Regions from separate parts of the Shinella sp. GW821-FHT11G07 genome, predicted to be linked through region 2. Evidence: predicted binding sites of a transcription regulator. Region 2 holds the regulator's gene; each other region holds the start of a gene.
The links. Region 2 encodes PhoB, which activates phosphate uptake and scavenging genes when phosphate is short. Its sites were predicted from a motif close to TGTCATNNANCTGTCAT; they were not measured.
Positions count from the first base shown of each region.

Region 1 (5,537 bases), on a different contig from region 2:
ACGACCTTGCCGGTCTTGTCGAAGATCGTGAAGCCGCGCGCACCGCCCTCCCAGTCGCCTTCGTTGGCAACGACGAAACGGTTGTCGTCCAGCCACTTCACGGCGTCGGGCTCGCGGGCGACATCCTTCATCTCGCCGGTGAACTTCAGCGCACCGTCCTTCTTGGTGTCGATGCCTTCGAGGTTGACGGTGCCAGCCGAGAAGTGGCTTTTCACGTCACCCGTCTTGCCGTCGATGATGACGATGTAGTTGTTTTCCTGCAGCGTCAGCGCGATCTCGTCCAGGCCGTTGAAGGCGACGAATTCGGGCTCCGGGTCGTCACCGGCGACGTCGGCAAGGCCGGTCAGCGTGACGTGCTTGATCGAACCGCAATCGACGATGCCGTCCTTAAGCGACAGGATCACCAGATCGCCGGCCGGCATCTGCGGAATGGCGCCATCATTGACCTCTTCGTCGCGCTCGTTTTCGATGGCGATCGCGGCGATCGTCTTGTCCTTGTTGAGGGCAATCGAGTCCGGCTGGCCGCCAAGGTCGCAGGTCGTGTCGATGGCCTTCGAGGCCACATCGACCTGGGCAAGGACGCCGGACGGCTTGACGAAGCTTTCGCGAGTGTTGATCGCGACGAGCGCCTTGCCGCCGGCAATCGTTACCGAGGTAGGCTCGCCTTCGAAGGCGACGGTGCCGCCGGCCTTCGGCGCCTTCGCATCGGTAATGTCGATGAAGCCGATCGCCTTGTTCGGGCTGTCGGAATAGACGAGCGTGTTGCCATCCTCGGACGCAGCAATGATTTCGGAGGAGGTCGGTGTTGCCTTGTCCTTGCCTTCCGGCAGGTTGTCGGCAACGGCAAAGGATGCAATGCGATTGAATACAGGCTCGGCGCTGGCGGCAGGGGCCACCGATGCGGCGAGGACCGCTGCCAGGGCAGCAGTGAGCGAACGGGTTTTCATGAAAGCCTCCGGGTCAAAAGGAACCCGGCGGTTCTGAGGCTTTCGTGTTACAGGCCGATGACAATTCGACTACAGCCGCGGACCATTCCCCGCAAATAAAAGGGGGCCCGGATGAACCGGACCCCGACCCTGAAATTCAGGATTGGCGGCGGAGTGGGTAACCGCCCTCCCCCACAGCGTCGCGCATGACACGCAAGGACCCTGCAGGCCTTTGAAAGCCGAATGCGCCCTCAAGCCGAACCGGCCAAAGGACGGATGCAGCAGCAGCGGATCAGCTGTTAACGGCGTCCTTCAGACCCTTGCCGGCCGAGAACTTCGGCACGTTGCGGGCCGGGATCTCGATCTCGGCGCCGGTCGAAAGGTTGCGGCCCTTCGAAGCTTCACGGCGCGACACGGAGAAATTGCCGAAACCGACGAGACGAACGTCGCCGCCGCTCTTGAGTTCGCCCTGGATCGTCTCGAAAATGGCGTCTACAGCAGATGCTGCGTCCGTCTTCGACAGGCCCGACTTCTCAGCGACCGAGGATACGAGTTCATTCTTGTTCATGTTTCCACCCCTTTCTTACGGTTTGAAACGACTCATACAAGTCGGGGGCAGAATACGCATCGGCCTTCGCCTCGCAAGAAAATTTCGTCGCAATCCCCTGAGAATCCGGGGTTTACACACGTTTTTCAACGAAAAAGACCGGCACGAAGGCCGGTCTTTTCCAGTTTCACTCCAAAACGCCGGATTGCTTAGCCGGCATTAAGGCTCAATGCGCGATCGCGCCGTTGGCATCTTCGGTCGATTCGACCGCCGGAACCTTGGCCGCTTCGGCGGTTCCGTCCCATTCGATCGGCTCGGGCCGACGCACGAGCGCATGCTTGATGACCTCGCCCATGCGCGAGACCGGGACGATCTCCATGCTGTTCTTCACGTTGTCCGGAATGTCCGCCAGATCCTTGGCGTTCTCTTCCGGGATCAGCACCTTCTTGATGCCACCGCGAAGCGCTGCAAGCAGCTTTTCCTTCAGGCCGCCGATCGGAAGGACCCGGCCGCGCAGCGTCACTTCACCGGTCATCGCCACATCCTTCGAGACCGGAATGCCGGTCATGATGGAGACGATGGCGGTTGCCATGGCGATACCAGCCGATGGGCCGTCCTTCGGCGTCGCACCTTCGGGAAGGTGGACGTGGATGTCAGTCTTGTCGAAGCGCGGCGGCTCGATGCCGAAATCGACGGCGCGCGAGCGGACGTAGGAGGCCGCCGCCGAAATCGATTCCTTCATCACGTCCTTCAGGTTGCCGGTCACCGTCATGCGGCCCTTGCCACCCGGCAGGCTGACGCCTTCGATGGTCAGCAGCACGCCGCCGACTTCCGTCCAGGCAAGACCGGTGACGACACCGACCTGATCCTCGCCCTCGGCTTCGCCGTGGCGATAGCGCGGGACGCCGAGGAAGTCGTGGATGTTCTCCGCCGTGACTTCAACATTCTTCGACTTGCCCTTGATGATCTCGGTCACCGCCTTGCGGGCGAGCTTCATCAGTTCACGCTCGAGGTTACGCACGCCCGCCTCGCGGGTGTACTGCTGGACGACCGCCATTAGCGCGCCGTCGGTGACCGAAAATTCCTTCGGCTGCAGCGCGTGGTCGCGGATCGCCTTGGGCAGCAGGTGCCGCTTGGCGATTTCCAGTTTTTCCTCTTCCGTGTAGCCGGCAATGCGGATCACTTCCATGCGGTCCATCAGGGGTGCCGGAATGTTCAGCGTGTTTGCCGTCGTCACGAACATGACGTTGGACAAGTCGTATTCGACTTCCAGGTAGTGATCCATGAAGGTCGAGTTCTGTTCCGGATCGAGCACCTCGAGCAAAGCAGACGACGGGTCGCCACGGAAATCCATGCCCATCTTGTCGATCTCGTCGAGCAGGAAGAGCGGGTTGGACTTCTTCGCCTTCTTCATCGACTGGATGACCTTGCCGGGCATCGAGCCGATATAGGTGCGGCGGTGACCGCGGATCTCGGCCTCGTCACGCACGCCGCCAAGCGCCATGCGGATATATTCGCGGCCGGTCGCCTTGGCGATCGACTTGGCGAGCGAGGTCTTGCCGACGCCCGGGGGACCGACGAGGCACAGGATCGGCCCCTTGATCTTGGTCGAGCGGGCCTGCACGGCGAGATATTCGACGATGCGCTCCTTGACCTTGTCGAGGCCGAAATGATCCTCGTCGAGGATCTTTTCCGCGGCGTTGAGGTCGGTCTTGATCTTCGACTTCTTGCCCCACGGAATGCCGGTCAGCCAGTCGAGATAGTTGCGCACGACGGTGGCTTCCGCCGACATCGGGCTCATCTGGCGCAGCTTCTTCATCTCGGCATCCGCCTTTTCGCGGGCCTCCTTGGAGAGCTTGGCCTTGACGATCTTCTCTTCCAGTTCGGCCATCTCGTCGCGACCGTCTTCGCCGTCGCCGAGTTCCTTCTGGATCGCCTTCATCTGTTCGTTCAGGTAGTACTCGCGCTGGGTCTTCTCCATCTGGCGCTTGACGCGCGAGCGGATGCGCTTTTCGACCTGCAGAACCGAGATTTCGCCTTCCATGAAGCCGAGCGCCTTTTCAAGCCGTAGCTTGACGCTCGTCGTCTCGAGCATTTCCTGCTTCTCGACGATCTTGATGGAGAGGTGCGAGGCGACCGTGTCGGCGAGCTTCGAGTAATCCTCGATCTGGCTCGCGGCACCGACGACTTCCGGCGAAATCTTCTTGTTGAGCTTCACATAGTTCTCGAACTCGGAGACGACGGAGCGCGACAGCGCCTCGATCTCGACCGGGTCCTCTTCAGGCTCGGCCAGCACATGGGCCAGCGCTTCGTAGAACTCTTCGCGTTCGGTGTAGCCGTCGATCTCGGCACGCGCGCGGCCTTCGACCAGCACCTTGACGGTACCATCGGGCAGCTTCAGGAGCTGGAGAACGTTGGCGACGGTGCCGATGCGGTAGATGGCGTCGGTTTCCGGGTCGTCGTCGGAAGCGTTGATCTGGGTCGCAAGCATGATCTGCTTGTCGGTGCCCATGACTTCCTCGAGCGCGCGGATCGACTTCTCGCGGCCGACGAACAGCGGAACGATCATGTGCGGGAACACCACGATGTCGCGCAGGGGCAGGACCGGGAAGGCCGTGGAATCGTGCGGCGCAGACGTCTTTTTCGTCATGTCATTTCCTTTCAAACGTCCCGTTTCCGGGAACCGGTCCTGTCGGCGCTAAAAGCATAACGGGCCGGCGATCTTTTCCATCCACAAGTGGCGTGCGGTTAACACTTTTTCAAGCCCGGCAACGGAGTGCCCCACCCCGTGTCGGGCCAGACGAACCAACGGAAGGAAGTGTAGTCTTCCGCGCTGTTGCGGAACTTGCGGCCTTCCCCCGGCCTGTCGCCGGAGCATACGCAAAACAGAATCGAAGTCTTCCATCTTCGCCCGCAACGCATCGTTTCGCAACGTCTTACATACACGGCAGGTCCGGCATCATGCCTCCTTCACCCGCCAGCGGCCAGTCACGAAATGTCGCGAGTTGACCACAAACGAAAAGACCCGCCGGGGCGGGTCCTTCCTGAAGCGACAGAGGCGACACGATCAGGCCGAGACGTTGGCCTTCTCGTCGGAGCGCTCCGAGTAGATGTACAGCGGGCGGGCAGAGCCCTTGACCACTTCGTCCGAGATGACGACTTCGCGCACGCCTTCGAGCGTCGGAAGCTCGAACATCGTGTCGAGCAGGATCTTCTCCATGATCGAGCGCAGGCCGCGCGCACCGGTCTTGCGGATGATGGCGCGCTTGGCGATCTCGCGCAACGCGTCCTCGTGGAAGGTCAGTTCCACGTCTTCCATCTCGAACAGGCGCTGGTACTGCTTGATCAACGCGTTCTTCGGCTCGGACAGGATCTGGATCAGTGCATCCTCGTCGAGGTCTTCCAGCGTCGCCAGAACCGGCAGACGGCCGATGAATTCCGGGATGAGGCCGAACTTCACCAGATCTTCCGGCTCGAGTTCGCGCAGCACTTCGCCGACGCGGCGATCTTCCGGCGAACGAACCTGTGCGCCGAAGCCGATCGAGGTCTTTTCGCCGCGCGCCGAGATGATCTTGTCGAGGCCGGCAAACGCGCCGCCGCAGATGAACAGGATGTTCGTCGTGTCGACCTGCAGGAATTCCTGCTGCGGGTGCTTGCGGCCGCCCTGCGGCGGTACGGAAGCGACCGTGCCTTCCATGATCTTCAGCAGCGCCTGCTGCACACCCTCGCCCGAAACGTCACGGGTGATGGACGGATTGTCGGACTTGCGCGAGATCTTGTCGACTTCGTCGATATAGACGATGCCGCGCTGCGCACGCTCGACATTGTAGTCGGCCGACTGCAGAAGCTTCAGGATGATGTTTTCGACGTCCTCGCCGACGTAACCGGCTTCGGTCAGCGTCGTGGCGTCTGCCATGGTGAAGGGCACGTCGATGATGCGGGCGAGCGTCTGCGCAAGATAGGTCTTGCCGCAGCCGGTCGGGCCGACCAGCATGATGTTCGACTTCGCCAGTTCCACGTCCGAGCCCTTGGCGGAATGCGCCAGGCGCTTGTAGTGGTTGTGC
Region 1 covers NZ_JBXARJ010000008.1:29,810-35,346, forward strand. The annotation lists gene AC1RT2_RS16440 (esterase-like activity of phytase family protein) at 1-947, opposite strand, end outside; gene hupB (DNA-binding protein HupB) at 1,219-1,494, opposite strand; gene lon (endopeptidase La) at 1,700-4,123, opposite strand; gene clpX (ATP-dependent Clp protease ATP-binding subunit ClpX) at 4,541-5,537, opposite strand, start outside.
Region 1: the regulator PhoB is predicted to act here: its motif matches at 994-1,010, upstream of AC1RT2_RS16440 (esterase-like activity of phytase family protein).

Region 2 (5,537 bases):
TATCGGTCGATCGCGCCAAGGTTCCGCGCCCGCAACCGCGTCGAAGGGGTGATGCTGGTCGGCCTTATCGCGGCCTCCTCGATCGCCATTCTGACGACGATTGGCATCGTTGCGTCCATGGCGACGGAAGCCATCCACTTCTTCAACATGGTGCCTGCCTGGGAATTCTTCTTCGGCACGACCTGGGATCCGCGCTTTGCCGCCGCCGGTGCGACGGACTCGTCCGGTCAGTTCGGCCTGATTCCGCTGCTCGCCGGCACGCTCTATATCGGCTTTGTCGCCATGCTGGTCGCCGTGCCCGTCGGCCTCTTCGCGGCGATCTACATGTCCGAATACGCCTCGCGCACGGTCCGTTCGGTTGCCAAGCCCTTGCTTGAAGTGCTCGCCGGCATTCCGACGATCGTCTACGGCTTCTTTGCCCTGGTGACGGTTGGCCCGTTCCTGCGCGACATCTCCGCCCAGCTCAACGGTCTCGTCACCGGCAACTATTCGAACTTCATCCAGGCGCAGAGCGTTCTGACCGCCGGTTTCGTCATGGGTATCATGCTGATCCCCTACGTCTCCTCGCTGTCGGACGACATCATCACTGCCGTGCCGCGGGCGCTACGTGACGGCTCGCTCGGCCTCGGTGCCACCCGCTCGGAAACCATCAAGCGCGTCATCCTGCCGGCGGCACTGCCCGGCATCGTCGGCGCACTCCTGATGACCGCATCGCGCGCCGTCGGCGAAACCATGATCGTGGTGCTGGCCGCCGGTGTTGCCGCCCGCATGCAGCTCAACCCGTTCGAGCCGATGACGACGGTGACGGTCAAGATCGTCAACCAGCTGACGGGGGACCTCGAGTTCACCTCGCCTCAGACGCTGGTGGCCTTCGCGCTTGGCATCACGCTGTTTGTCATCACGCTTTGCCTTAACATCTACGCCCTCTATATCGTGCGCAAATACCGGGAGCAGTACGAATGAGCCAGGTCTCTACGAGCCCCTCGATGGCCGCCCTAGGTGCTGCCGCCAAGCCTCAACGCCGCGATATCGGTCTGCGTGGCCGCTACGCCGCCGAACGGCGCTTCCGTCTCTACGGCATGGCCGCAATCAGCTTTGGCCTGCTGTTCCTGTTCCTCCTGCTGTTTTCGGTTGTCTCCAAGGGCTATACCGCCTTCCAGCAGTCGATGATCACCATTCCGGTCGAATTCTCGGAACAGATCATCGACAAGAACAATGAGCGCGCCACCAATCCGCAGAAGCTGGTCTCGGCCAACTATCCGGTCGTTGCCCGCAATGCGCTTGCCAAGGTGCTCGGCGTCAGTGAAGACGACCGCGCCGGCCTCAAGGCGGTCAACGGTATGATCTCGGACAGCGTCCGCGTTCAGCTCCGTGACCTCATCACGGCCAATCCGGCGCTCATCGGCACCACGCAGACGGTGACCTTCCTCGCCCACGGCGATCTCGATTCGGCGTTCAAGGGGCAGATCGATCTCTCCGTCGCGGAGAGCAACCGCAAGATCTCCGACAAGCAGCTCGGCTGGATGAACCAGCTTGCTGAAACCGGCGCGCTCGCCAAGCACTTCAATACCGGCATCTTCATCAACGGCGCATCGAGCCGTCCGGAAGCCGCCGGTGTCGGCGTCGCGGCCGTCGGTTCGCTCTTCATGATGCTGATCGTGCTCGCGCTGTCGCTGCCGATCGGTGTGGCCGCCTCGATCTATCTCGAGGAGTTCGCCCCGAAGAACCGCTTCACCGACCTCATCGAAGTCAACATCAACAATCTCGCCGCGGTGCCGTCGATCGTCTACGGTCTGCTCGGCCTCGCCGTCTTCGTCAACTTCGCCGGTTTCCCGCGCTCGGCAGCCCTCGTCGGCGGTCTGGTGCTGACCCTGATGACGCTGCCGACGATCATCATCGCGACCCGCGCCGCTCTCAAGGCCGTGCCGCCGTCGATCCGTGCAGCGGCCCTCGGCCTCGGCGCCTCGAAGATGCAGACCGTGTTCCACCACGTCCTGCCGCTCGCCATGCCGGGCATCCTGACGGGCACGATCATCGGCCTGGCGCATGCGCTCGGCGAAACCGCACCGCTGCTCTTGATCGGCATGGTCGCCTTCGTCGCGGACATTCCGTCAACGCCGCTTGAGCCCGCAACGGCCCTTCCGGTGCAGATCTACATGTGGGCGAACGAGGCGGAACGCGCCTTCGTGGAGCGCACGTCGGGAGCGATCATCATCCTCCTCATCTTCCTCATCCTCATGAATGTGGGTGCAATCCTGTTGCGCCGCCGTTTTGAACGGCGCTGGTAGAAGGTTATAGACAGATGAACATCATGTCAGAAGCAGCAGTCGAGAAAGCGCTGGACAAGAAAATGAACGACATTTCCTACAAGATGATCGGCAAGGACGTTTCGGTCTACTACAGCGACAAGCGCGCCCTCTACGACGTCAACCTGAACGTCCGCGAAAACACCGTGACTGCGCTCATCGGCCCGTCGGGTTGCGGCAAGTCGACGTTCCTGCGCACGCTGAACCGCATGAACGACACGATCGAAGGCTGCCGCGTCACCGGCCGGATCACGCTCGATACGGATGACATCTATGATCCGAGCATCGACGTCGTGGAACTGCGCGCCCGCGTCGGCATGGTGTTCCAGAAGCCGAACCCCTTCCCGAAGTCGATCTATGAAAACGTTGCCTACGGCCCGCGCATCCACGGCCTCGCCAAGACGAAGGCGGACATGGATGCCATCGTCGAAAAGAGCCTGCAGAAGGCCGGCCTCTGGAACGAGGTGAAGGACCGTCTGCAGGAGGGCGGCACCGGCCTCTCCGGCGGCCAGCAGCAGCGCCTCTGCATCGCGCGCGCCGTCGCCGTCAGCCCGGAAGTCATCCTGATGGATGAGCCGTGCTCGGCGCTCGACCCGATCGCGACCGCCAAGGTCGAGGAACTGATCCACGAGCTGCGCGCCAACTTCACGATCGTCATCGTGACGCACTCGATGCAGCAGGCGGCCCGCGTCTCGCAGCGTACCGCCATGTTCCACCTCGGCAATCTCGTCGAGGAGAACGACACCGACAAGATGTTCACCAACCCGGACGACCAGCGCACGCAGGACTACATCATGGGCCGCTTCGGCTGACGCGATCGTCGCCAAAGCCCTGAAAACCCGAGCGCATTAAGGACAGAACCATGTCATCGACCCATATCGTCTCGATTTACGACGAAGAACTGAAGTACCTCTCCCGCCGCATCTCCGAGATGGGCGGCACGGCCGAGCAGATGGTTGCGGATGCCGTCCGCGCCCTGGTTGCCACCGATGGCGCTCTGGCGCAGAAGGTCATTTCCGAGGACGTCATCCTCGACACTGCCGAGCGTCAGATCAACGAGAAGGCGATCGTCACGATCGCCAAGCGCCAGCCGATGGCGGCGGACCTGCGCGAAATCATGGGCGCCATCCGCATCGCGGCCGAACTGGAGCGCGTCGGCGACCTTGGCAAGAACACCGCCAAGCGCGTCATCGCCGTGCAGAGCTCGGGCATGCCGCGCAAGCTTACCCGCGGTCTCGAGCATCTCGCGGAACTCGCGCTGATGCAGCTGAAAGAAGTCCTCGACGTCTACGCGACCCGCTCGATCGAGAAGGCCAAGGCCATCCGCGAGCGCGACGACGAGATCGACGCGATCTACACGTCGCTGTTCCGCGAACTCCTGACCTACATGATGGAAGATCCGCGCAACATCACGCCCTGCACGCATCTCCTGTTTTGCGCCAAGAACATCGAGCGCATCGGCGACCACGCGACCAACATTGCGGAAACCATCTACTACATGGCGACCGGCTCGCAGCCCGAGGGTGAACGCCCGAAGGACGACACCACGACGTCGGTGGTCACTGCCGACGTTACCGACGCCTCCGAGTAAGGAGTTTCACCTCCATGGTGCCCAGAATTGCCGTCGTCGAAGACGAGGAGGCGCTCAGCGTCCTCCTGCGCTACAATCTCGAGGCCGAAGGTTTTGAGGTCGATACGATCCTGAACGGTGACGAGGCCGAGATGCGCCTGCAGGAGCGCCTGCCGGACCTTCTCATCCTCGACTGGATGCTGCCGGGCGTTTCGGGCATCGAGCTGTGCCGGCGGTTGCGCCAGCGTCCGGAAACCGAGCGCCTGCCGATCATCATGCTGACGGCACGCGGCGAGGAAAGCGAGCGCGTGCGCGGGCTCGCCACCGGCGCCGACGACTATGTCGTCAAGCCGTTCTCGACGCCGGAGCTCGTCGCGCGCGTTCGCGCCATGCTGCGCCGTGCAAAACCCGAGGTCGTCTCGACGGTGCTGCGCTGCGGCGATATCGAACTCGACCGCGAGACGCATCGCGTGCACCGCCGCACCCGCGAGGTCCGCCTCGGCCCGACGGAGTTCCGCCTCCTGGAGTTCCTGATGACCTCGCCCGGCCGCGTCTTCTCGCGCTCGCAGCTTCTCGACGGCGTCTGGGGCCATGACATCTATGTCGACGAGCGCACCGTCGACGTGCATGTCGGGCGCCTGCGCAAGGCGCTCAACTTCGCCAACATGCAGGACGTCATCCGCACCGTCCGCGGCGCCGGCTACTCGCTGGAAACCTGAGCCAAGCGTTTCCTCCCAAGGACGGAAATGGGCCCTTTGGGGCCTGTTTGCGTTTTGGGGGCTGCGCGTCTCTCGTCAGCACAAAAGAAAAGGGCCCTTCCGGGCCCTTATCGCATTCAGCTCTTCGTTTCTGCTAGCGCATCCGGCGCCGTTCAGCCGAGGGCTGGTAGGCGAGGCGCTGGTGGTAGGTGCAGTAGGGCGAGTTGTCCGGGGATTCGTTGCCGCAGAAGTGGAAGTCGTCGTTCAGCGGGTCGCCGATCGGCCACTTGCAGGTGCGCTCGGTCAGCTCGGTCAGTTCCAGCTTCCGCGACATCGGCACAACCACTTTGTTGCCGTTGGCGGGGACCGGAAGCTGCTCCGTCTGTGCGTCGAAATCGGCGTCGATGTCTTCCTTGGCGAGGATCGCGCCGGTCGGACGTGCCGCTACGCGAGCGGGGACCGGACGGGCCGCGAAGTTCGACGGCCGCGGCGTTGCAACGGCCGGACGCTTCGGGCGGGCGGCGGTCGGCGTGCCGCCGGCTTTCGCGCGGCCCGGCAGGTTCAGGCGGTGCACCTTGCCGATGACGGCGTTACGGCTGACGCCGCCGAGCTGCGCTGCGATCTGGCTCGCGCTCAGACCTTCGCTCCAGAGCTTCTTGAGTTTCTCGACCCGCTCGTCTGTCCAGTTCATCTTCTCGTCTCCGTTCGACGCTCGCGATGCGGGAATCCCTCATCGCGTTCCGGATGGGTCCGGAACTTGAACGCCCTAACTCTTTTGGTGACTAGTTCCGCCGCTTGCAGTCTAGTAATTGGTCTTTAACCTAGAGTTCGGGGGACTCTGTGACAAGAGTCGCGGGAATCGGTGCGAATCGATTTCGGAGTTTTCCCCAACTTGCTGCCCTGGTGTGACTCAAGAGCGACACCTTGCGCGCGTATCGTGAATCCTCACGTTGCGGTAGGTTC
Region 2 covers NZ_JBXARJ010000006.1:108,381-113,917, reverse strand. The annotation lists gene pstC (phosphate ABC transporter permease subunit PstC) at 1-963, shown strand, start outside; gene pstA (phosphate ABC transporter permease PstA) at 960-2,288, shown strand; gene pstB (phosphate ABC transporter ATP-binding protein PstB) at 2,303-3,118, shown strand; gene phoU (phosphate signaling complex protein PhoU) at 3,169-3,897, shown strand; gene phoB (phosphate regulon transcriptional regulator PhoB) at 3,912-4,595, shown strand; gene AC1RT2_RS13495 (GcrA family cell cycle regulator) at 4,729-5,265, opposite strand.

Region 3 (5,537 bases), on a different contig from region 2:
CAGAGGCTGGCGTTCGAAGCGGTTGAAGCGCACGTCGACGGGATCGACATAGGCGATGCGCTTGCGCCGCCGCTCCAGCGCCTCCAGCTCTTCGCGCAGCGCCGCAAGCCGCCGGCGCTGCGGCTGGGAAGGGGTCGGCTCGTTTTCCAGCGCCGCGATCTCGTCGGCGACCGCCTGATATTCCTTTGTACTCGGGCGGTGGAGCGCAATGCGCCGGCCAAAACTGTTGCGCATCGTGCGCCCGACATTGATGTTGCTGGGCGTGCCCGCCGTGGTGAAGCCGACGCGGCGCGGCTTGTAGGTCACCGTTTCCTTGAGGTTGAGCTTGACCATGTCGGGAAGCTCCAGGTCCTCGAAGAAAAGATCGAGCACCTCGTCGCGCGACAGGATGAAGAGAAAATCGTCGTCGCCTTCGCCACGCCCGGTACCACGACCGCCACCCTGGCCGCCGCCAGCATCCGGTTTGCCGATCCGGTCGCCCGCCGAAAAACTCTCGTTGCCAGGCAGGACGTGATGCCGTTCGCCGCTGTTTGAGGCGTTGCGGAAACTGGGTTCGTCGGCACCGCGCTTTGGCACGGGCACGCCATGGGCGGTATCGACATCGGCGATCTTGTCGGAGCGGACCTGATCGCGGATCGAGCGCTTCAACTCGTCATGCACCCGCTTCAGGAAACGTTGCCGGTTGCCGAGGCTGCGGTCCTTGGGGTTCAGCCGGCGATCGATGAAATTCGGCATGGGCCGACTCCCGTTTCGGTGTCAGCCAGCCTTGTTGACGCGCATATACCAATCGACCAGCCGCCGGACCTGCCGCACGGTATAGCCACGCTCGGTCATGCGGTCGACGAATTCGGCGTGCTGCTTTTCGGTGGCACTGTCCTTCTTCGAACCGAAGCTGATGACCGGCAACAGGTCCTCGACCTGGCCGAACATGCGCTTTTCGATGACCTCGCGCAGTTTTTCGTAGCTCGTCCAGGCCGGGTTGCGCCCGCCATTGCGGGCCCGGGCACGCAGGGTGAATTTGACGACTTCGTTGCGGAAGTCCTTGGGATTGGCGATGCCGGCAGGCTTTTCGATCTGCGACAACTCGCTGTCGAGGATTTCCCGATTGAGGATCTGCCCCGTGTCGGGATCCTTGAAATCCTGGTCTTCCAGCCAGGCATCGGCGTAGGAAATGTAGCGATCGAACAGGTTCTGGCCATATTCGCTGTAGGATTCCAGATAGGCCTTCTGGATCTCGTGGCCGATGAATTCGGCGTAGCGGCTCGCCAGTTCCGAGCGGATGAAATCGATGTAGTTCGCTTCGACTTCCTTGGAGAACTGCTCGCGGCGGATCGCCTGCTCGAGTATGTACATCAGATGGACCGAGTCGGCCGCGACCTCCTTGGTATCGTAGTTGAAGGTCTCGGACAGTACCTTGAAGGCGAACCGCGTGCTGATGCCGGTCATGCCCTCGTCGACCCCGGCGGCATCCCGGTATTCCTGCAGCGATTTGGCCTTGGGATCGGTGTCCTTGAGGTTCTCGCCGTCATAGACGCGCATCTTGGTATAGGTCGGCGAATTTTCATGCGGGGTCAGCCGCGTGGCGACGGTGAAGCGGCTGAGGTTTTCCAGCACTTCCGGCGCACAGGGGCTGGCGGAAAGCTCGCTCTCGCGCAGCAGCTTTTCGTAGATCTGCCGCTCCTCGGTGATGCGCAGGCAATAGGGCACCTTGACCACCAGGATACGGTCGAGGAAGGCCTCGTTGTTCTTGTTGTGCTTGAAATGCAGCCATTCCGATTCATTGGAATGGGCAAGCACGATGCCCTGATAGGGGAAAGAGCCGAAGTTTTCCGTGCCGTTGTAGCTGCCCTCCTGCGTGGCAGTGAGCAGCGGATGCAGCACCTTGATCGGCGCCTTGAACATTTCGACGAATTCGAGCAGGCCCTGGGTCGTGCGGTTGAGACCGCCGCTGAAGGAATAGGCGTCTGGATCGGCCTGGCTGAAGTTTTCGAGCTGGCGGATATCCACCTTGCCGACCAGGGTCGAGACGTCCTGATTGTTCTCGTCGCCGGGTTCGGTCTTGGCAATGGCGATCTGGCGCAGGCGGGAGGGCATGAGCTTGACGACGCTGAACCGCGAAATATCGCCGCCGATCTCGTCGAGCCGCTTCGTCGCCCAGGGCGAGATGAGGCCGGTGAGCCGCCGCTTGGCGATGCCGTATTTGTCCTCCAGCAGATCGCCCATGCGCTCGCGGCTGAAGAGACCGAGAGGTGATTCGAAAACCGGGCTGATCTTGCCGTCGATGGCGAGCGTGTAGATCGGCTGGTCTTCCATCAGCTTCTTGAGGCGTTCGGCGAGCGAGGACTTTCCGCCCCCCACCGGACCCAGCAGGTAGAGAATCTGCTTGCGCTCTTCGAGCCCCTGCGCGGCATAGCGGAAGTAGCCGACGATCCGCTCGATCGTGTCTTCCATGCCGTAGAAATCGGAGAAGGAGGGGTAAATCTTGATGGTTCGGTTGCCGAATATCCGGCCGAGGCGCTCGTCGGCACTGGTATCGATGAGCTGCGGTTCGCCGATGGCCGTCACCATCCGCTCCGGCGCGGTGGCATACATCTTTTTATCGTCACGGCACGCCAGCAGGTACTCCTGGAGGCTCAGCTCCTCCTGCGCGGTGCTCGCATAAGTTTTTGAAAAGAGGTCGAAAACATCGCTGCCAGTGGTTCTCATGGAACGCTCCTGCGGTCATCGAACAGTATAGCTTTTTTCGCGTCTGCCGTCCTGTTTTTTAAACGGAATGCAGCAGAAATTTGTTCCCGCCTTCGCTGTAAACAGAAAGTGAATGCAAGCTTGGATACTGAAGGCAGCAAATCTTCCAAGCACTCTGTTCATTCAACAGACATGGCACTGGACGCGAGCCGTCTGTGCGCGCTTTAACGCGAATCACGGACATGCAATGTCCACCAGCATATAATCGACCGATCGGAACACAATGCCAATTCACGAACTTGCCGCGCTCGGTGCCGCGACCTGCTGGGCCCTGACGGGGCTGATCTCGGCGGGGCCTGCCGGCCATCTCGGCGCGCCGGCCTTCAACCGGGTCCGCCAGATCTTCGTCACCGGCCTTCTTGCCCTCTATGTGTTGGCGACCGGTACATGGCGGGAGCTGGATGCGGCGAGCATCGGCCCGCTGCTGCTGTCCGGATTGATCGGCATCTTCGTTGGCGACACGCTGCTCTTCGCCACGCTGAACCGGCTTGGCCCGCGCCGCTCCGGAATCCTCTTCGCGCTGAATGCGCCGATTGCCGCTCTGCTCGGCTGGCTGGTACTGGGCGAAGCCCTGCCGGTCCCCGCCATGGCGGGGATCGCGCTGACGGCCACAGGGGTGTTCCTCGCCATTCTCTTCGGCAAGCGGCGGGCGCAGATACATGAGTGGGAAACGATCAAGGGGCCGTTGTCGATCGGCGTCCTGCTGGGGTTGGGCGCCGCGACGGGCCAGGCCATCGGCTCCATCCTCGTGCGCCCTGTCATGGAGAGCGGCATCGACCCCTTCGTCGCTTCGCTGCTGCGCGTCGGCATTGCCGCGCTCTGCCTCAGCGTCCTGACCCAACTGCCCATCCCCTCCGTCAAGCCGAAAGGGCCGCTCACGCTCAAAGTCGCGGCAATGACCGCATTGACCGGTGTGCTCGCGCTTGCCATCGGCATGACGCTGCTGCTCTTTGCATTGTCGGGCGGCAAGGTCGGCATCATCTCGACACTCTCGGCCACCTCCCCGGTGATGATATTGCCGATGCTGTGGCTGAAGACCGGGGAGCGGCCGGCCGGTGGGGCTTGGGCTGGTGCCGCCCTCGTCGTCATTGGCATGGGCCTGATCTTCCTGCGCTGAGCGATAGCGCGGGCCGTCGCACCGTTCCAAAGAGAATGCATCGGGCACCGACCTGTGGACAGAATGGCGGATGTCATGCGGGTGTCATGGCGATCTGTTGAAACGCTGCCCCATGCCGCTCGGTGATCGTGACGATCGAGATGGGAACCGACCAGACCGATTTCGCATCGATTACTTCACCGCACAGGCATCCGCAGTTCGCCGCCGTCCAGCCCGTCGCGTCGATGGGTGAGGACGGACATTCCAGCGTAGGAAACCCTGATGATCGAAACGGTGATCTCTCCCGCTCCCTCCCCGACCGCAGCGCGCAAAGAGGGGGTCGGCAAGCGCCTCAACCGCGCCGTTCGCCGCAATCCGTTGCTCTCCGCCTCCGGAATGTCCGAATATGTCTTCTCCCGGCTTTTCCGGAATCTCGTCTATGCGCAGATCTGGGAAGATCCCGATGTCGACATGGCTGCGCTGAAGATCGCGCCGGGAAACAGCATCGTCACCATCGCGTCCGGCGGCTGCAATGCACTTTCCTATCTTGTCGCCGATCCCGCCCGCATCGAGGCGGTGGACCTCAACCCGGCGCATGTCTGTTTCAACCGCCTGAAACTGACTGCCGCCGCCCACCTGCCGGACTACGAGACGTTCTACCGGTTCTACGGCCAGGGCGATGATCGCCGGAACCTCGACGCCTACCAGCACTATCTGAGGCCCCATCTCGATGCGGAAACCCGCGACTACTGGGAAAGCCGGACCGTCACCGGCCGCCGCCGTATCTCCATCTTCCACCGCCACCTCTATCGCCACGGCCTGCTCGGCGGCTTCATCGGCCTAGGCCATACGATGGCCCGTCTTTACGGCGCCGATCCCCGCGGCCTGCTCAAGGCCCGTACGATCGAGGACCAGAAGCGCTTCTTCGACGAAACGCTGGCACCGCTCTTCGAAAAGCGCCTGGTCCGCTGGGCGACGGGGCGGAAAAGCTCGCTCTTCGGGCTCGGCATTCCGCCGCAGCAATATGAGGCGCTTTCGGGTGCCGGCAGCGACATGGCGTCGATCCTGCGCCAGCGCGTCGAAAAGCTCGCCTGCGGCTTCCCGCTCTCGGAAAACTATTTTGCCTGGCAGGCCTTCGGGCGCGGGTATGGCAGCGGAGAGCTTGCGCCATTGCCGCCCTATCTCTCCCGGCAGAATTTTGAAGCGGTCCGAAGCCGCGCCGGCCGCATCTCCATCACCAACACGTCGCTGACCGAGTTTCTCGCGGCAAAAGCCCCCGAATCCGTTGATCGCTTCATCCTGCTCGATGCGCAGGACTGGATGACGGATGCGCAGCTCAACGCCTTGTGGAGCGAGATCACCCGCACCGCCGCCCCCGGCGCACGCGTCATCTTCCGCACGGCGCCCGCGGAAAGCCTGCTGCCCGGCCGTGTCGCCGACACAATTCTCGACCGCTGGGCCTACCACGCCGCGGAATCGCGTGCGTTGCACGACAAGGATCGCTCGTCGATCTACGGCGGTTTCCACCTCTATGAATTCAAGGGGTGAGCGCCGATGAACGCGCTATCCGATCATGCGCTGCTGATGGACCGCATCTACCGCTGGCAGCGGCGGTTCGGCATCTATGATGCCACGCGAAAATACTACCTGCTCGGCCGAGACCCCTTGCTTGCCGGCCTCCGACCAGTACCGGGCG
Region 3 covers NZ_JBXARJ010000007.1:80,573-86,109, reverse strand. The annotation lists gene AC1RT2_RS15135 (YeaH/YhbH family protein) at 1-735, opposite strand, end outside; gene AC1RT2_RS15130 (PrkA family serine protein kinase) at 757-2,706, opposite strand; gene AC1RT2_RS15125 (DMT family transporter) at 2,969-3,862, shown strand; gene AC1RT2_RS15120 (BtaA family protein) at 4,124-5,389, shown strand; gene AC1RT2_RS15115 (class I SAM-dependent methyltransferase) at 5,396-5,537, shown strand, end outside.
Region 3: the regulator PhoB is predicted to act here: its motif matches at 3,934-3,950, upstream of AC1RT2_RS15120 (BtaA family protein).

Region 4 (5,537 bases), on a different contig from region 2:
ACTTCATCCCCGACTATGGCCGCATCACCGGCTACCGTTCGGCCTCCGGCTTCGGCATCCGTCTCGACGGCGGCACGGCCTATCCGGGCGCGGTGATCACCCGCTTCTACGATCCCCTGCTCGTCAAGGTCACGGCCTGGGCACCAAACCCGAAGGAGGCGATCGCCCGCATGGACCGGGCGCTGCGCGAATTCCGCATCCGCGGTGTAGCCACCAACCTCACCTTCCTTGAAGCGATCATCAGCCACGAGGCCTTCCGCGACAACAGCTATACGACCCGCTTCATCGACACGACGCCGGAACTCTTCCAGCAGGTGAAGCGTCAGGACCGCGCGACGAAGCTGCTCACCTATCTCGCCGACGTCACCGTCAACGGCCATCCGGAAGCGAAGGGCCGTCCGAGGCCGCCGGCGGATGTCGCCAAGCCGATCGTCCCCTTCATCGAAGGCAAGATCGTCGCCGGCACCAAGCAGAAGCTCGACGAACTCGGCCCGAAGAAGTTCGCCGAATGGGTGCGCGGCGAAAGCCAGGTCTTCCTGACCGACACGACCATGCGCGACGGCCACCAGTCGCTGCTCGCCACCCGCATGCGCACGCATGACATCGCCCGCGTCGCCGGCACCTATGCGCGCGCGCTGCCGCAGCTCTTCTCGCTGGAATGCTGGGGCGGCGCGACCTTCGACGTCTCCATGCGCTTCCTCACGGAAGATCCGTGGGATCGTCTCGCCCGCATCCGGGAGGACGCGCCGAACCTGCTCCTGCAGATGCTGCTGCGCGGCGCCAACGGCGTCGGCTACAAGAACTACCCCGACAATGTCGTGAAATATTTCGTCCGCCAAGCGGCGAAGGGCGGCATCGACGTGTTCCGCGTCTTCGACTGCCTGAACTGGGTCGACAACATGCGTGTGTCGATGGATGCGATCGCGGAAGAGGGCAGGATCTGTGAGGCGGCGATCTGCTACACCGGCGACCTCCTCAATTCCGCCCGCCCGAAATATGATCTGAAATACTACACCGCGCTCGCCGCCGACCTGGAAAAGGCCGGCGCCCACATGATCGCGCTGAAGGACATGGCGGGCCTCCTGAAGCCTGCTGCCGCCCGCGTGCTGTTCAAGGCGCTGCGCGAGGCGACCGACCTGCCGATCCATTTTCACACGCACGATACGTCCGGCATTGCCGCCGCGACCGTGCTCGCCGCCGTCGAATCAGGTGTCGACGTGGTGGACGCGGCAATGGATGCGCTGTCCGGCAACACCTCGCAGCCCTGTCTCGGCTCGATCGTCGAGGCGCTGAAGGGCACGGAGCGTGATCCGGGCCTCGATCCGGCATGGATCCGCCGCATCTCCTTCTACTGGGAGGCCGTGCGCTACCAGTACGCCGCCTTCGAAAGCGACCTCAAGGGGCCGGCGTCCGAAGTCTACCTGCATGAAATGCCGGGCGGCCAGTTCACCAACCTCAAGGAACAGGCCCGCTCGCTCGGGCTTGAGACCAAGTGGCACAAGGTCGCCCAGGCCTATGCCGACGCCAACCAGATGTTCGGCGATATCGTCAAGGTGACGCCGTCCTCCAAGGTGGTGGGCGACATGGCGCTGATGATGGTCAGCCAGGACCTGACGGTCGCGGACGTCCAGAACCCAGGCAAGGACGTCTCCTTCCCGGACTCGGTCGTCTCGATGCTGAAGGGCGATCTTGGCCAGCCTCCGGGCGGATGGCCACAGGCACTGCAGAAGAAGGCACTGAAGGGCGAGGCGCCCTATACCGCCGTGCCCGGCTCGCTGCTGCCCCCGGCCGATCTCGATGCCGAGCGTAAAACCATCGAGGACAAGCTGGAGCGCAAGGTCGACGACTTCGAGTTCGCCTCCTACCTGATGTATCCGAAGGTCTTCACGGACTACGCGCTTGCCGCCGATACCTACGGCCCCGTCAGCATTCTGCCGACGCCGGCCTATTTCTACGGCCTTTCGCCCGGCGAAGAACTGTCGCCGGAGCTGGAAAAGGGCGTCTCGCTCGTCATCCTGCACCAGGCGCAAAGCGAGCCGGATACGCAGGGCATGGTGAAGGTGTTCTTCGAGCTGAACGGCCAGCCCCGCCTCATCAAGGTTCCGGACCGCAACCGCGCTGCGACGTCGACGGCCCGCCGCAAGGCGGACATCGCCAACGCCACCCATCTCGGTGCGCCGATGCCGGGCGTCATCTCGACGGTCTCGGTCTCGGCCGGCCAGTCGGTCAAGGCTGGCGACGTGCTGCTCTCCATCGAGGCGATGAAGATGGAAACGGCGCTGCATGCGGAAAAGGACGGCACGGTCTCGGAAGTGCTGGTGAAGGCCGGCGACCAGATCGACGCCAAGGACCTGCTCATCGTCTACGGCGCCTGAGCGGTCCCTACCTCACCTTCGTCATCCTCGGGTCGACCGGGGATGACGTCGTGGTGGGAGAGGCTTTTCGACAAACTGAGGGGATGGGGTAACTCCATCCCCTTTTTGGTCTTGCTTTCCGGTAAGGCCGGACGCAAAACGCGGCGGAATTGTCATACAAACGTGGGCTTTCCATGAGCTTCGTCATCCGCACCGCCGATCTCGGCGATATTGCTGCCTTCACAGAAATCTACCGCGAATCCGTCCTGAACGGGGTGGCGAGCTACGAGGTCGACCCGCCGTCGCTTGACGAGATGGGGACGCGCTTCAAGGCAATCACCGATAAGGGCTACCCCTATATCGTGGCGATCGAGCAGACCGGCCTCATCCTCGGCTATGCCTATGCATCGGCCTTCCGCACGCGGCCGGCCTATCGCTGGCTCGTCGAGGATTCTGTCTATCTGGCGCCGGAAGCGCGTGGCAAGGGCGTCGGCAAGGCACTGCTGGCGGAATTGATCCGCCGCTGCACGGAGCTCGGCTTTCGCCAGATGGTGGCCGTCATCGGCGGCGCGCACCCCGCCTCCATCGCCGTGCACAGCGCGGCCGGCTTCGAACATTCAGGCCGCATGACGGCAACCGGCTTCAAGCACGGGCGCTGGCTGGATACGGTGTTCATGCAGCGCGCGCTCGGCGAGGGCGCCGGCACGGAGCCGTCCGGGCAGGACTATCCGGGAACGATGGCTTAAAAGTCGCTACGTCTCGATGAGCCGCAGCGCTTTGTCGAACACCTTGAGAACCTGGCTCAGCTCGTGGCCGCGTTTCAGGATGGTCCCGTGCTGGTTGATGACGCTGTAGGCGCCCTGCTTGGCGGTGAGCTTGGGGTTTTTCTCGACGCGGTAGAGTGGCATTTCGCCGGACCGCTTGAAGATGGAGAACACCGCCTTGTCGCGCATATGGTCGATGGCGTAGTCGCGCCATTCGCCTTCGCCGACCATGCGGCCGTAGACCCGGAGGATTGCGTCGAGCTCTCGTCGATGGAACGTTACGGGCAGCGGATCCTTGCTGCTCCTGTATTCCCTGAGGTCGACCACGCCATTGGAAGCCTGCAAATCCGGCTGATCAGTCATCGAATCTCCGCACCTCGTCTGTGACGGCGAGGTGACAGTGTGCCTGACCGGAGCCGAAATGCAAGGCGGATGGGCCGAGACTTGCGTTTTCGCAAAAATCGACTTCGCCGCATTTCAGACAAACAGACGCCCAAATTTGCAGCGAGAGTTCGCCAGTCGCAGCCCATGCCTGCCTGCTGCCTTGTGCGGGAAGCCGGTTGGTAGGGTGAGCGCCTGTCGAAGTTGCCCTGTATTCCGTTGCCGGTAACTTCGTCTTGGTCCGGTCCGTGTTTCTTCGAACCCTCAAGCCCCAGCCCCTCGAGGAAACCGGACCGGGCCTCCCCTGACGTGCTTGCGCACTTCAGGTTTGTCTTTCGCATACCGTCCCCGCAAAACCGCTTCACACTTTAGCGCGGTATGCTCTGCGGGAGATTTACCGAGACTTCTTGTCGCCCGTCAGCACCGTCGCGCCCAGAATGGCGCCGGGCGTATCGGCCGTCTGCATGCGCTGGATAAGCACGGCGCAGCCGCCGGACTTCTTTTTCTTGTTCAGCATGTCGGCCGGCAGCACCAGGTTGGTCTCCTTGCCTTCCCACATGCCGATCGTTTCCATGTCTGTGACGGCATGCCAGTAGTTGACCGTCTTGCCGAGATTCTCGCCCTTGTCGATGTTGATCGTGCGCTCGCGCTCGAAATAGGCGATGACGATATTGGCCTTGCCTTCGCCAGGGCCGACGCGGATGCGCAATTCGTCGTTCTTGACCTCGACATCGACCGGCACGGTCAGCCCCTTGCCCTCGTCGGGCATGGCACCGATACGCGAACGGATGCCGGAAATATCCGCGCCGTTGATGTGCTCGCGGCCGTTCAGCACGGCCTGTGGGGTATAGACGCCGTTGCGGCCGAACATGCGGGCATAGGCATATTGCCGGTCGGTATTGTCCTTGGAGGCGAGCGTGTCCGCCCAGCCGAGATAGTTCCAGTAGTCGACATGGTAGGAGAGCGCGACGACCTCGCCTTCACGGGCAAGGGTTTCCAGCGCCTTGTCGGCCGGCGGGCAGGATGAACAGCCCTGGCTGGTGAAGAGTTCGACGACACCCTTGGGCTTCGTTACTTCCTGCGCATGCGCAGCCCCTGTGCCGGCTCCCAACGCGAGCAGGATCGCCAGACAATCCAGTATGTGCGGTCTCGGCATGATCATTTCCAATGGAGCGCCGGCAATGGCCAGCCGTTTGAGCCGTCATACGCGCTTGCCGGTTCAACAGGAAGTCACGATGGAGTGAGCTTCATAGCGGAGAAAAAGGCTCCGGAAAACGAAAAATGCCGGGGTTTTGGCCCCGGCATTTCGTGTTTTGACGCTGAAACCGATCAGGCGGCGAGGTCGCGCAGAACGGTCTGCAGGATGCCGCCATTGTTCATGTAGGTGACTTCGTCGAGCGTATCGATGCGGCAAAGCAGCGGAACCTCCTTCACCGTGCCGTCGGCATAGGTGATCTTGGCGATCTTCTTCTCGCGCGGCTTGATGTCGCCTTCCAGGCCCTCGATGGTGACGACTTCGTCGCCCTTGAGGTCGAGCGACGCCCAGGTCGTGCCTTCCTCGAAGACGAAGGGCACGATGCCCATGCCGACGAGGTTGGAGCGGTGGATACGCTCGAAGGACTGTGCCACCACGGCCTTGACGCCGAGCAGGTTGGTGCCCTTGGCCGCCCAGTCGCGCGACGAGCCGTTGCCGTATTCGACGCCGGCGAAGATGACGAGCGGAACGCCCTCGGCCTTGTACTTCATGGCCGCGTCGTAGATCGACATCTCTTCCTTCGTCGGATAGTGGATCGTGTAGCCACCTTCCTTGCCGTTCGGGCCGAGCATGTGGTTGCGGATGCGGATATTGGCAAAGGTGCCGCGCATCATCACTTCATGGTTGCCGCGGCGCGTGCCGTACTGGTTGAAGTCGGCAACGGCAACGCCGTTGTCCGTCAGGTAGGCACCGGCCGGAGACGCGGCCTTGATCGAACCGGCCGGCGAAATGTGGTCGGTGGTGATCTTGTCGCCGAACAGGCCGAGGACGCGCGCACCCTCG
Region 4 covers NZ_JBXARJ010000005.1:192,165-197,701, reverse strand. The annotation lists gene pyc (pyruvate carboxylase) at 1-2,375, shown strand, start outside; gene AC1RT2_RS12010 (GNAT family N-acetyltransferase) at 2,549-3,100, shown strand; gene AC1RT2_RS12005 (DUF2794 domain-containing protein) at 3,107-3,481, opposite strand; gene AC1RT2_RS12000 (DUF1223 domain-containing protein) at 3,894-4,661, opposite strand; gene acnA (aconitate hydratase AcnA) at 4,829-5,537, opposite strand, start outside.
Region 4: the regulator PhoB is predicted to act here: its motif matches at 3,502-3,518, upstream of AC1RT2_RS12005 (DUF2794 domain-containing protein).